2 regions of the Stutzerimonas sp. CXK-1 genome follow, and region 2 is predicted to be linked to the other one. Evidence: predicted binding sites of a transcription regulator. Region 2 holds the regulator's gene; the other holds the start of a gene.
The links. The regulator FliA, encoded in region 2, starts transcription of late flagellar genes. The targets are predictions, from matches to a motif close to CTAAAGTTTNNNNNNNNNNNGCCGNTAA.
Positions count from the first base shown of each region.

Region 1: a site for FliA is predicted at 4,936-4,963, ahead of motA (flagellar motor stator protein MotA). Genes of this name have one in related genera too.

Region 1 covers NZ_CM173217.1:3,595,779-3,601,799, reverse strand. Annotated here, with positions in the region: gene AC0KXH_RS17225 (molecular chaperone) at 1-1,504, opposite strand, end outside; gene asd (archaetidylserine decarboxylase) at 1,648-2,514, opposite strand; gene AC0KXH_RS17215 (rhodanese-like domain-containing protein) at 2,526-3,341, opposite strand; gene AC0KXH_RS17210 (HDOD domain-containing protein) at 3,388-4,905, opposite strand; gene motA (flagellar motor stator protein MotA) at 5,063-5,914, shown strand; gene motB (flagellar motor protein MotB) at 5,924-6,021, shown strand, end outside.
Region 2 covers NZ_CM173217.1:2,570,735-2,576,755, reverse strand. Annotated here, with positions in the region: gene flhF (flagellar biosynthesis GTPase FlhF) at 1-408, shown strand, start outside; gene fleN (flagellar synthesis regulator FleN) at 494-1,324, shown strand; gene fliA (RNA polymerase sigma factor FliA) at 1,342-2,067, shown strand; gene AC0KXH_RS12045 (chemotaxis response regulator CheY) at 2,140-2,514, shown strand; gene AC0KXH_RS12040 (protein phosphatase CheZ) at 2,538-3,332, shown strand; gene AC0KXH_RS12035 (chemotaxis protein CheA) at 3,345-5,576, shown strand; gene AC0KXH_RS12030 (protein-glutamate methylesterase/protein-glutamine glutaminase) at 5,621-6,021, shown strand, end outside.

The DNA of each region.
Region 1 (6,021 bases), 1.0 Mb from region 2:
GCAGCAGGCGCACGCCGCAGGGTTGAGCGTTCGGTGCGATGAGTTCGACGCCCATCTGAGTGCCGCCGCCGCGTACCTGGCGTACCCAGCGCACCGTGGCCACCCGCCAGGGGCCATTGGCGTCCTCGCGCAAGCCGAGCAGCTCGCCGGCCTGCAACTGGGCAGGCACCTCGGCCGGCCAGGCCAGGCAGTAGCCGCCGGGGCTCTGGTTGACCAGGTCGACGGCGAAGCACGGGTAGGCGGGCTCGCGTGCGCTGCCGGGTTCCTGTCTGGTTGCCTGGGCCGGCTTGGCCGGCCGCACGAACTCGATGTGGTCGTCGGCCAGGGTAGGTTCGGTTTCCGCATTCTGCGCGTCGAACGCTTTCGCCCAGACGTCCGCAGCGCCGTTGTTGAGCTTGAAGACGGCGCGGCTGGAACTGTCGTGACGCTCTAGCACCTCGTTGAACGGGCGCTCGCCAGCCAGCTGATAGTGCAGGGCGGTCATGCCCAGGCAGGCTTCGAGCCGCCCGCTGCCGGGGCGGCGCTGGAAGCTGCGGTCGGCGACCACGCCCCAGGCGGCGGCAAGATGGCGCAGCAGGTCGTCGCCGAGCGCGCTGCGCCCTGGCAGGCGCGAACCCTGGCGTTGTTCGGCGGGGAGCTGCAGGTGCGCCTCGATCGCCGCGACCAGCTGGCTGGGGTCGAGCCCGAGCATATTCGGCAGGCGGTCGGCGGCGAACAGTGAACGGTAGCGCGGCGGGCCGTCGACCTGCGGCGAAAAGACGAACAGGCTGGCCGGGTGGGTGGCCGGTCGCAGGCAGGTCAGGGACCCCCAGGCCTGTAGTGCAGCGGCCAGCGGCGCGATGTGCTGCTGGCGGATCTGGTTGCAGCGGGCACTACCGAATAGCAGTGTGCTGAGGTAGCACTGTTCAGCGCTGAGTGCCTCACCTTCATGAGCCAGCGCATCGCGTACCGGGGTGTGCTGCAGCCCGTTTTCACTGGCCAGGCGGTAGAGCTGGTGTAGCTCGAGCCAGAGCCCCTCGCTGGCCGGGCTATACAGTTGCGTAGAGCGTACCAGCAGTGCGCCGAGTGCATGCAGGGCGCGCTGCAGCGCGGCGGTGAGCAACTGTGGGCGCTCGATCTGAGGGCGCGAGACGATGCGGCTGACGATCAGTTTGTAGCCCGCCGCCAGGTGGTTCTGCAGCGCCTGGCAGAGGCCGGCGACCTTGCGCGGCCGTTCACTGAGTACGATTGGCTGGTTGAGGTAATGGCGTTCCAGATGGCTGCAGACGAAATGGACATCCGGGCGCAGCAGCTCCAGCAATTGCAGGCGCAGCTCAGAGGACACGCGCAGCTGGTTGAGCTCGGTCAACGCCTGGTAGAGCTGGCGGGCGGTCTCGCCAAGGTTGGCCTTGGGCAGGCCGGCCAGCCAGTCACGCAGCGCGCGCGGGCTCGCCTCGCAGAAGGACAACGTCTCCCGGCTCGGTGTGGGAACACGTAACTGTATATGCAGGCTCTTGCTTTCCAACCGGCAACTCCACGGCGCTGGACGGATGCATCTACCGTCACTCTAACAGCTAAGGCCGGGTATCGCAGGGCGAAGTAATGGCTTTGTGCTGGTAGGCGATGATCGGTGGAGGCCTCGGGTTCCGCGCCGCGGAACCCGAATGGTCACTCGGCGGCTACGGCCTGGCCGAGCGACTCGCCCATGCAGACCGGGCTCAGCGGGCCGAGTTGCTCGGCCCAGCGGACCTGCTCGGGGCCGAACAGCAGGATTACCGTGGAGCCCAACTTGAAGCGGCCCATCTCGGCACCCTTGTCCAGATGGACTGGCGCACGCGCGGCCTCGTCGTAGCGCACTGCCTTCAGCGTACGCTTGGGCGGCGTGACCAAGCCGGCCCAGACCGTCTCGATGCTGGCGACGATCATCGCGCCGACGAGCACCATGGCCATCGGGCCGCGCTCGGTATCGAAGATGCAGACGACCCGTTCGTTGCGTGCGAACAGCTCTGGCACGCCCTGCGCGGTAACCGTGTTGACCGAGAAGATCCGCCCCGGCACGTAGACCATTTCGCGAAGGGTGCCGGCCAGCGGCATGTGCACGCGGTGGTAGTCCTTGGGCGACAGGTAGACGGTGGCGAAATCGCCGCCCATGAAGGGCGCGGCGCGCTCATGGTCGCCGCCGAGCAGTTCGGTGACGCTGTAGTTGTGGCCCTTGGCTTGGAAGATCCGCCCCTGTTCGATGCGCCCGAGCTGGCTGATGGCCCCGTCGCAGGGGTTGAGGATTGCGCCGGGCGTCGGGTCGAGCGGTCGCGCGCCGTCCTTCAGTGCGCGGGTAAAGAACGCATTGAAATGTTCGTAGGCGGTGGGCTCCTCGATCGCGGCCTCACGCATGTCGACCTGGAAGTGGCCGATGAACCACTTGATGAAGGTGTTCTTCACCCAGGGCAGACGGCACTCGGCGAGGCAGCCGGCCAGCCGCGAGATCAGATGGTGCGGCAGCACGTACTGGCTGAGGACGAACAGGCGATCTTTCATTGAGGACCTTTTCATGACTGGATCGGGGTGTCGGGCAGGTTGCCCCATTCGCTCCAGGAGCCGGCATAGCCTTTGACCCGCGGATAACCCAGCGCCTTGGCGATGAGGTAGGTCAGGCCGGAGCGATGGTGCGTCTGGCAGTGGGTGATGATTTCCTTCTCCGGCACGATGCCCAGCGCGTGCAGTTGCTCGGCGATGTCCTGGCGAATGCGTAGCGCACGTGCCGGGTCCATGGCGGCCGTCCATTCGAAATTCACCGCGCCGGGAATGTGTCCGCCTCGGGCGGCCAGCACCTTCTCGCCGCGGTATTCGGCCGGCGAACGGGCGTCCCAGACGACCAGATCCTCGGCGCCCAGACGGCTTTCCAGGTATTCGCGGGTCGCGGTGGGTGCCGGGTCGAGCTGCAGTGCAACCGGACCGCCCACGTCGGCTACGGGCTCGCGCGAAAGCGGCAGCTGTTCGGCCAGCCAGGCATGCAGGCCACCGTTCAGATAGTGGTAGCGAGGATGACCGATGACATCGAGCAGCCAGATGAATCGCCCGGCCCAGCCACCTCCCTCGTCGTCATACACCACATAGACCGCGTCGCGGCGATGGCCAAGGCGACCGAACAGCGCTTCGAGCTGCGCCTTTGGCGGCAGCAGGCCGGGGGCGGGTGGCTGGGCCAGCTGGGTCAGTTTCGGGTCGACGAAATGCGCGCCCGGCACATGGCCCTGCGCGTAACGCGCCGCGCTGGTGAGGTCGATAATGATCAGCTCCGGCGCGTTGATGCGCTGCGCCAGGTCGATGGGCTCGATCACCAGGGGCAGATTGGAAAAGGCAGGCACGATGAGCCTCTGCGGAACGAATGAAGGCGCAGTCTAGCGAAAAACGTCAGGCACTGCGCTTGGCGAAATTGACCATCGCCCGCTCTATGCACTGCACGGTCTTTTCGAATGCCTGCAGCGACAGCTCGCTGATCGGCGCGCCCGCCTGATCGGAGGCCAGGAGCATGGCCGGGCGGCCGGCACCGACCGAGCGCAGCAGCAGATGGCCGCCGGCGAACAGGGCCTTGAGCGAGCCCGGCAGCAGTGCCGAGTAGGTTGCCCGATTGTCCGGCGTGAGGTTCAGCAGCGCAGGCTTTTCCAGCAGTTTGCGCAGCACCTGGCTCTGCTCCGGCACGAGGACCAGGCGGCCGGCCGAATCCGGCAGGCCGACGGTCTGCTGGGCGACCAGCCGCTGCTGACGGCGATCGACGAGCATCACCAGCACGCGCTGCATGCCGAGGCTGTCGAGCGCCGAGCGGACGGCCTGCGTCAACTGCAGGACGTTGGCGAACGGCGAGGGCTCGGCAAGCAGCAGGCGGCACTGTTCGCGCCAGCGAGCCAGCGCTTCGGCACTGGGCGGCGCGGCCGGTTTGTCCTGCTGCCGCTGGAAGCGACTTTCCCAGGGCCAGAGCAGCGCTTGCGCCGGATGCCAGAGATCGGTCGGGCCGATGGCCTGGGCACTGGCGACGGCCTGTTGATGGACCAGCTGCTGCAGCTCGCCCAGCGGTACCTGCAGATAAAGGCCGGCCAGCCGCTGCCAGCGCAGGGCATGGACGTCACCCCAGCTATGGTGGGCTGACAGCGCCAGGCCATTGGCGAGCACGATGGTGTTGGACGGTAGCGTCAACCAGCGTCGCAGGTCCGGGTCGGCATCGAGCATCTGCTGCTGGTGCAGCGGGTGCTCGTTGTCCCGCGCGATATGCAGCGCCTTGACCAGCAGGCGGCGGTTGCCGCCCAGCAGCCGATAGCCCTGAACGATCCATTCCGGCAGGTGCCAGTGGCGGGCGAGCGCCAGGCAAAGTTCCTGCAGGGGCACGCCGAGCAGCTCGATCTCCAGGCGGCGTGCCGGCTCACGACGCACGAGCAGGCGCTGTTCCCACTGTTCGAGCAGCTGCGGATAGGCCGCCACCAGCGTCCACGCCGGTGCCAGAAACAGCAGGCTGCCCCAGTGAATCTCCTGCCACAGCCGCGCCAGGCGCGCGGCGAACAGGCCGTTGGCCTGTTGGCTGGCGTGGCGGCTGATCAGCACCATCTGCCGCAGCGGCCGGGGGATTTCATGCGCCTCGCGGGCCGGGAAGCGCGCCAGCAGTTCCTCGGCGCGTTGCAGGCCGATGCGGCTCAGGGCGCTCTCCAGGCTGTCGACCGGATTGGCTCCGGCGCTGCTGCGATTGGCCTCGCGGATGAAGTTCAGCGCCAGTACCGGGCTGGCGTGAATCTCGTCGGCGATCTGTCGCATCGACAGCTCGCCGTTGCGCAACGCCGCCCGTACCTTGGCATGCGGGCCGGCGAAGGCGGGCAGCTGGACATCGTCGAGAGCCTTGATCCAGGCGGGGATGCTGCGCGGAAGCGAAGTGGGTGTCGTCATGGTGCCAGGCTGGCTTTTTGTCGGGGTGGTCTTTAGTCTGGCGCAAAAGTTCCGATAACCAGAACAATTCTTTGGTAACCCGCGTCGCCGGGGAGCTGCCGGCCTCTGGCGGTTCCGCTGTGCCGCTGCTTCGCAGTCCTTCCGCAATCAGGTTTGTATGGTCAAGATTATCGGCATTCTCGTGGTTCTCGGCAGCGTGTTCGGCGGGTTCCTGCTGTCTGGCGGCAAGCTCGCCGCGCTCATCCACCCCTTCGAGGTCATGATCATCGGCGGCGCCGCGCTCGGCGGTTTCCTGCAGGCCAATCCGGGCAGCACGACGAAGATCGTCTTCCAGAAGTCGCTGAAGATGTTCGGCAATCGCTTCACCCACGCCTTCTACCTGGAAGTGCTGGGGCTGCTCTATGCCGTGCTCAACAAGAGCCGGCGCGAGGGGATGATGGCGATCGAGGCCGACCTCGAGGATCCGGCCGCCAGCGCGGTCTTCTCCAAGTACCCCGGCGTGCTGAAGGACGAGCGGATGACGGCGTTCATCTGCGATTACCTGCGCATCATGTCGTCGGGCAACATGGCGCCGCATGAGCTCGAAGGCCTGTTCGACATGGAGCTGGCCAGCCTCAAGGAGGAACTCGAACACCCCTCGCACGCCGTGAGCAAGGTCGCCGATGGCCTGCCGGCGATGGGTATCGTTGCGGCGGTGCTCGGCATCGTGATCACCATGTCGATCCTCGCCGACGCTACCAACGCCGAGATCGGTGAAAAGGTCGCGACGGCGCTGGTCGGCACCTTTCTCGGCATTCTCGCTTCGTACGGCTTTTTCGGTCCGCTGTCCGGCGCGCTGGAGCATGACGCCAAGGAAGAACTCAACCTGTACGAAGCGATCAAGGCGACGCTGGTCGCCTCGGCCTCCGGCATGCCGCCTTCGCTGGCTGCAGAATTCGGCCGCAAGGTGCTGTTCCAGGCGCATCGCCCGAGCTTCTCCGAGCTCGAGCAGGCCATGCGCGGCAGCTAAGGCCCGGTCATGGACAACAACCAGCCGATAATCGTCAAGCGGGTCAAGAAAACCGCGGGCGGGCACCATGGCGGCGCCTGGAAGATCGCCTTTGCCGACTTCGCCAC
Region 2 (6,021 bases):
ACCGCCGGCCTTCCGGCCAGCGATCCGACCCTGCGTCAGCAGCTGGCCGCGCTGTCGGACCGAGGCGTGAAGTCACGCAATTATCTGGTACTGGCCGCGACCAGCCAGAGCCAGGTGCTCAAGGCGGCGTGGCACAACTATCGTCGCTGCGGCCTGAGTGGCTGCATCCTGACCAAGCTGGACGAGGCTGGTTCGCTCGGTGATGTGCTGGGGCTCACGATCAGCCAGCATTTGCCGATAGCCTACCTGGCCGACGGGCCGCGTATTCCGGACGACCTGCATCTGCCGCGCAGCCACCAACTGGTCAGTCGCGCTGTCAGTTTGCAGTCGGACGAAGAGCCGAGCGAGGAAACCATGGCGGACATGTTCGCCGGCTTGTACAACGAATCGTCGCGGCGGGCGGGTTGAGCGCGCGCTGGCAATCGAATAAACCTGATGCGTCCGCAAGGCGCATCGTCGGCCCCTTGGGCCTGCTACATATGGGCGTTTGAAGATGGGTATGCATCCCGTACAGGTGATTGCGGTGACCGGCGGCAAAGGTGGCGTCGGCAAGACCAATGTGTCGGTCAATCTGGCACTGGCCCTGGCCGATCTCGGTCGCCGCGTCGTATTGCTCGACGCCGACCTCGGCCTGGCCAACGTCGATGTGCTGCTGGGTTTGACCAGCAAACGCACGCTGGCCGATGTGATCGCCGGTGAGTGCGACCTGCGTGACGTGCTCATCCAGGGGCCAGGCGGCATCCGCATCGTGCCGGCCGCCTCCGGTACCCAGAGCATGGTCCAGCTCTCGACCCTGCAGCATGCCGGTCTGATCCAGGCCTTCAGCGAGCTGGGCGATGAGCTCGATGTGCTGATCATCGACACCGCCGCCGGTATCGGCGATGCCGTGGTGAGCTTCGTGCGTGCCGCCCAGGAAGTCTTGTTGGTGGTCACCGATGAGCCGACGTCCATCACCGACGCCTATGCGCTGATCAAGCTGCTCAATCGCGACTACGGCATCAGCCGCTTCCGTGTGCTGGCCAACATGGCCCACGCGCCGCAGGAAGGCCGCAACCTGTTCGCCAAGCTGACCAAGGTCACCGAGCGATTTCTCGATGTCGCGCTGCAATATGTCGGCGCGATTCCCTACGATGAGTCGGTGCGCAAGGCCGTGCAGAAGCAGCGCGCCGTCTACGATGCCTATCCTCGGGCGAAGTCCTCGCTGGCGTTCAAGGCCATTGCGCAGAAGGTCGATACCTGGCCATTGCCTGCCACCCCGCGTGGGCACCTGGAGTTCTTCGTCGAGCGACTGATCAATCCAGGCACTGCCGGGAACCACGAATGAAAACTGCCGGATCCGCTATGTATTACAGCAAGGCACACGAAAAGGATGCGCAATATCGCCTGATCGATCAGTACGCCCCGCTGGTCAAGCGCATCGCCTACCACCTGCTGGCCCGCCTTCCGGCGAGCGTGCAGGTCGACGACCTCATCCAGGCAGGGATGATCGGGCTGCTGGAAGCGGCAAAGAAATACGACTCGGGCAAGGGCGCCAGCTTTGAAACCTACGCCGGCATCCGCATCCGCGGCACCATGCTCGACGAGGTGCGCAAGGGCGACTGGGCGCCCCGTTCGGTGCACCGCAACTCGCGCATGGTCAGCGAGGCGATCCGCGGCATCGAAGCCAGAACCGGGCGTGACGCTAAAGATCACGAGGTTGCGGCCGAACTTAAGTTGAGCCTCGACGAGTACTACGGGATTCTGGGCGATACGCTTGGCAGCCGGCTTTTCAGCTTCGACGATCTGCTGCAGGAAGGCGAGCACGGCGAACTGAACGAGGATGCCGGCAGCGCGCACCCGGAACCCTTCCGCGACCTCGAAGACGAGCGTTTTCAGCAGGCCCTGGCCGATGCCATCGCCAATCTGCCCGAGCGGGAAAAGCTGGTGCTGTCGCTGTATTACGACGAAGAGCTGAATTTGAAAGAAATCGGTCAAGTGCTGGGCGTCAGCGAATCGCGCGTAAGCCAGCTGCATAGCCAGTGTGCCGCGCGTCTGCGGGCGCGCCTTGGCGAGTGGCGTGCCGCCTGATCGACTGTATTGCTGCGAGACGTGCTCGGTTGCCGAGATTTTGGAATTACGGAGGTCGACTTGGACAAGAACATGAAAATCCTCATCGTCGATGACTTCTCGACGATGAGACGCATCATCAAGAACCTCTTGCGTGATCTGGGGTTCACCAATACGGCCGAGGCCGACGACGGCACCACGGCCTTGCCGATGCTCAAGAGCGGCAGTTTCGATTTTCTGGTGACTGACTGGAACATGCCCGGCATGAGCGGCATCGACCTGCTGCGCCAGGTGCGTGCCGATGAGCGCCTCAAGCATCTGCCGGTACTGATGGTCACCGCTGAAGCCAAGCGCGATCAGATCATCGAAGCGGCCCAGGCCGGGGTCAACGGCTATGTGGTCAAGCCCTTCACCGCCCAGGTGCTCAAGGAAAAGATCGAGAAGATCTTCGAGCGCGTCAACGGCTGAAGCAGCAACGCCGCGAGGGCACTATGACGCAAGCAGATCAAAGCCTGGCAGAGTTCGAAGCGACTCTGAAGGCCAACGCCCCCAAGTTGATTGAAAGCCTGCAGCAGGGTCGTTTCGACGAAGCGACGCAGATGTTCAATGAGCTCAGCCAGGCGCGCAACCACAGCCTTTATCAGGAAGTCGGCAAGCTCACCCGCGAGCTGCACAACGCCATCGTCAAGCTCGAGATGGATACCTGTGCCACTGGCGGCGATCCGTCACCGATCACCGATGCCACCGACCGGCTCTCCTATGTCGTGGAAATGACCGAGAAGGCCGCCAATCGCACCATGGACCTGGTGGAGGAGTCCGCGCCGCTGGTCAACTACGTGAGCTACGAGGCCCAGAGCCTGACGGCGGACTGGCAGCGCTTCATGCGCCGCGAAATGGACGCCGACCAGTTCCGCAGCCTGGTCAAGCGCATCGACCAGTACCTCAAGCGCAGCATGAACGACGGCAGCCTGTTGTCGCAGAACCTGAGCGAAATCATGCTTGCCCAGGACTTCCAGGATCTGACCGGACAGGTCATCAAGCGCGTCACCCGACTGATCACCGAGCTCGAAAGCAACCTGCTCAATCTCGTCTTGATGGCGGGCCAGGTGGACCGTGTTGCAGGCATCCAGCATGACCGCGATGCCATGCGCGCCGAGCAAGAGAAGAAAAAACAAGAAAAATCACCGTCCAACGGTGAAGGTCCGCAGATGCATGCCGATAAGCGTGAGGACGTCGTGTCGGGACAGGACGACGTGGATGATCTGCTTTCGAGCCTGGGTTTTTAGGGGAACAGGAATATGAGCTTCGACGCCGATGAAGAAATTCTCCAGGACTTCCTGGTAGAGGCCGGCGAGATTCTCGAATTATTGTCTGAGCAGCTGGTGGAGCTGGAAAGCAGCCCCGATGACATGGCCCTGCTCAATGCGATCTTTCGCGGGTTCCACACCGTCAAGGGCGGCGCAGGCTTTCTGCAGCTGCACGAGCTGGTCGAGTGCTGCCACGTTGCCGAAAACGTCTTCGATACGCTACGCAAGGGCGAGCGCCGCGTAGATTCCGAGCTGATGGACGTAGTGCTGCAGGCCCTGGACTCGGTCAACGCCATGTTCAATCAGGTCCGCGAGCGCGTCGAGCCGACCCCGGCATCGCCCGAGCTGCTGGCCGCGCTGTCGCGGCTGGCCGAGCCGGCAGGCGCCGAAGAGGCCGCACCGGCGGCCGAACCTGCTCCCGAGCCGGTCGTAGCGGCTGCCGAGGACTCGGTAGATAACGAGTACGAGCAGCTGCTCGATGCGATCCAGGCGCCGGCGGCCGAGCCGACGGCCGAGTCGGGCGCAGCTCCTGATGAGATCACTGACGACGAATTCGAAGCGCTGCTCGACCAGCTGCACGGCAAGGGCAGCTTCAGTGGCGCTTCCGAGGCCGCGCCGGCTGGCACGGCGCCCGCTGCCGCAGCCCCCGAGCCGGCATCCGACGAGATCACCGACGACGAATTCGAAGCGTTGCTCGACCAGCTGCATGGCAAGGGGCAGTTCGCCCCGGACGCTGAAAAGCCGGCCGCGCAGCCAGGCAAGCCGGTCGAACAACCGGTTGCAGCCGCGAGCGAAGCCACCGGCGGCGAGCACATCACCGACGACGAATTCGAGGCGCTGCTCGATCAGCTGCACGGCAAGGGCAAGTTCGAGCCTGCCAGCGCGAGTTCCAGCGCCGCCGAGGCGACGCCGCCAGCGGCACCGGCCAAGCCCGCGGAAAAAGCCACCAAGCCGGCGGCGGCCAAGGCGCCGGCGGCTGCTCCGACACGCGCCGAGGCACCAGCCCGTGGCACGCCTGCCGCGGCGAGCGCCACGGCGGAGAAACCGGCCAGCGAAGCGGAAACCACCGTGCGGGTCGATACCGCACGCCTGGACGAAATCATGAACATGGTCGGCGAGCTGGTGCTGGTGCGTAACCGCCTGGTACGCCTGGGTGCCAGCAGTGGCGACGAAGCCATGGCCAAGGCCGTGTCCAATCTCGACGTGGTGACGGCCGATCTGCAGAGCGCGGTGATGAAGACGCGCATGCAGCCGATCAAGAAGGTATTCGGTCGCTTCCCGCGCCTGGTCCGCGACCTGGCGCGCAGCCTGAAGAAAGAGATCAACCTCGAGCTGGTCGGTGAAGAGACCGACCTCGACAAGAACCTGGTCGAAGCGCTGGCCGATCCGCTCGTGCACCTGGTGCGCAACGCGGTCGACCACGGCATCGAGACTCCCGAGGATCGCGAAGCCGCAGGCAAGCCGCGCACCGGCCGGGTAGTGTTGTCCGCCGAGCAGGAGGGTGACCACATCCTGCTGATGATCACCGACGACGGCAAGGGAATGGACGCCAATGTCCTGCGCGCCAAAGCTGTCGAAAAGGGCATGCTGGACAAGGATGCCGCCGATCGCCTGAGCGATCTGGAATGCTACAACCTGATCTTCGCCCCGGGCTTCTCGACCAAGACCGAGATTTCCGATGTGTCCGGCCGCGGGGTCGGCATGGACGTGGTGAAGACCAAGATTTCCCAGCTCAATGGCACGGTGAACGTCTTCTCGACCAAGGGGCAGGGCTCGAAGGTCGTGATCAAGGTGCCGCTGACGCTGGCGATCATGCCCACGCTGATGGTCATGCTTGGCAACCAGGCATTCGCCTTCCCGCTGGTCAACGTCAACGAGATCTTCCACCTCGACCTGTCGCGTACCAACGTGGTCGATGGCCAGGAAGTCATCATCGTCCGGGACAAGGCGCTGCCGCTGTTCTACCTCAAGCGTTGGCTGGTGCACGGGGCGGCGGACGAGGAGCAGGGCGAGGGGCATGTCGTCATTCTCAGCGTCGGCAACCAGAGCATCGGTTTTGTCGTCGACCAGCTCGTCGGGCAGGAGGAGGTGGTGATCAAGCCGCTGGGCAAGATGCTGCAGGGCACGCCTGGCATGTCCGGCGCCACGATTACCGGCGACGGACGCATTGCGCTCATCCTCGATGTTCCCAGCATGCTCAAGCGCTACGCGCGTAGGGCCTGATCAGTAGGGCGGGGGTCTGCGGACCACCGCCGCTAGGAGTGTTTATGGCAGTCAAGGTCCTGGTGGTGGACGACTCCGGCTTCTTTCGCCGGCGCGTCACCGAAATCCTCTCATCGGACCCCGCAATTCAGGTCGTCGGCACCGCGAACAACGGCCGTGAAGCCATCGACCAGACGATGGCACTCAAGCCCGACGTCATCACCATGGATTACGAGATGCCGATGATGGACGGCATCACCGCGGTACGTCAGATCATGCAGCGTTGTCCGACGCCGGTCCTGATGTTCTCCTCGCTGACGCACGAGGGCGCGCGCGTCACGCTCGATGCGCTGGATGCCGGCGCCGTCGACTACCTGCCGAAGAACTTCGAGGACATCTCGCGCAACCCGGAAAAGGTCAAGCAGCTGCTCTGCGAGAAGGTGCACACCGTCTCGCGCAGCAATCG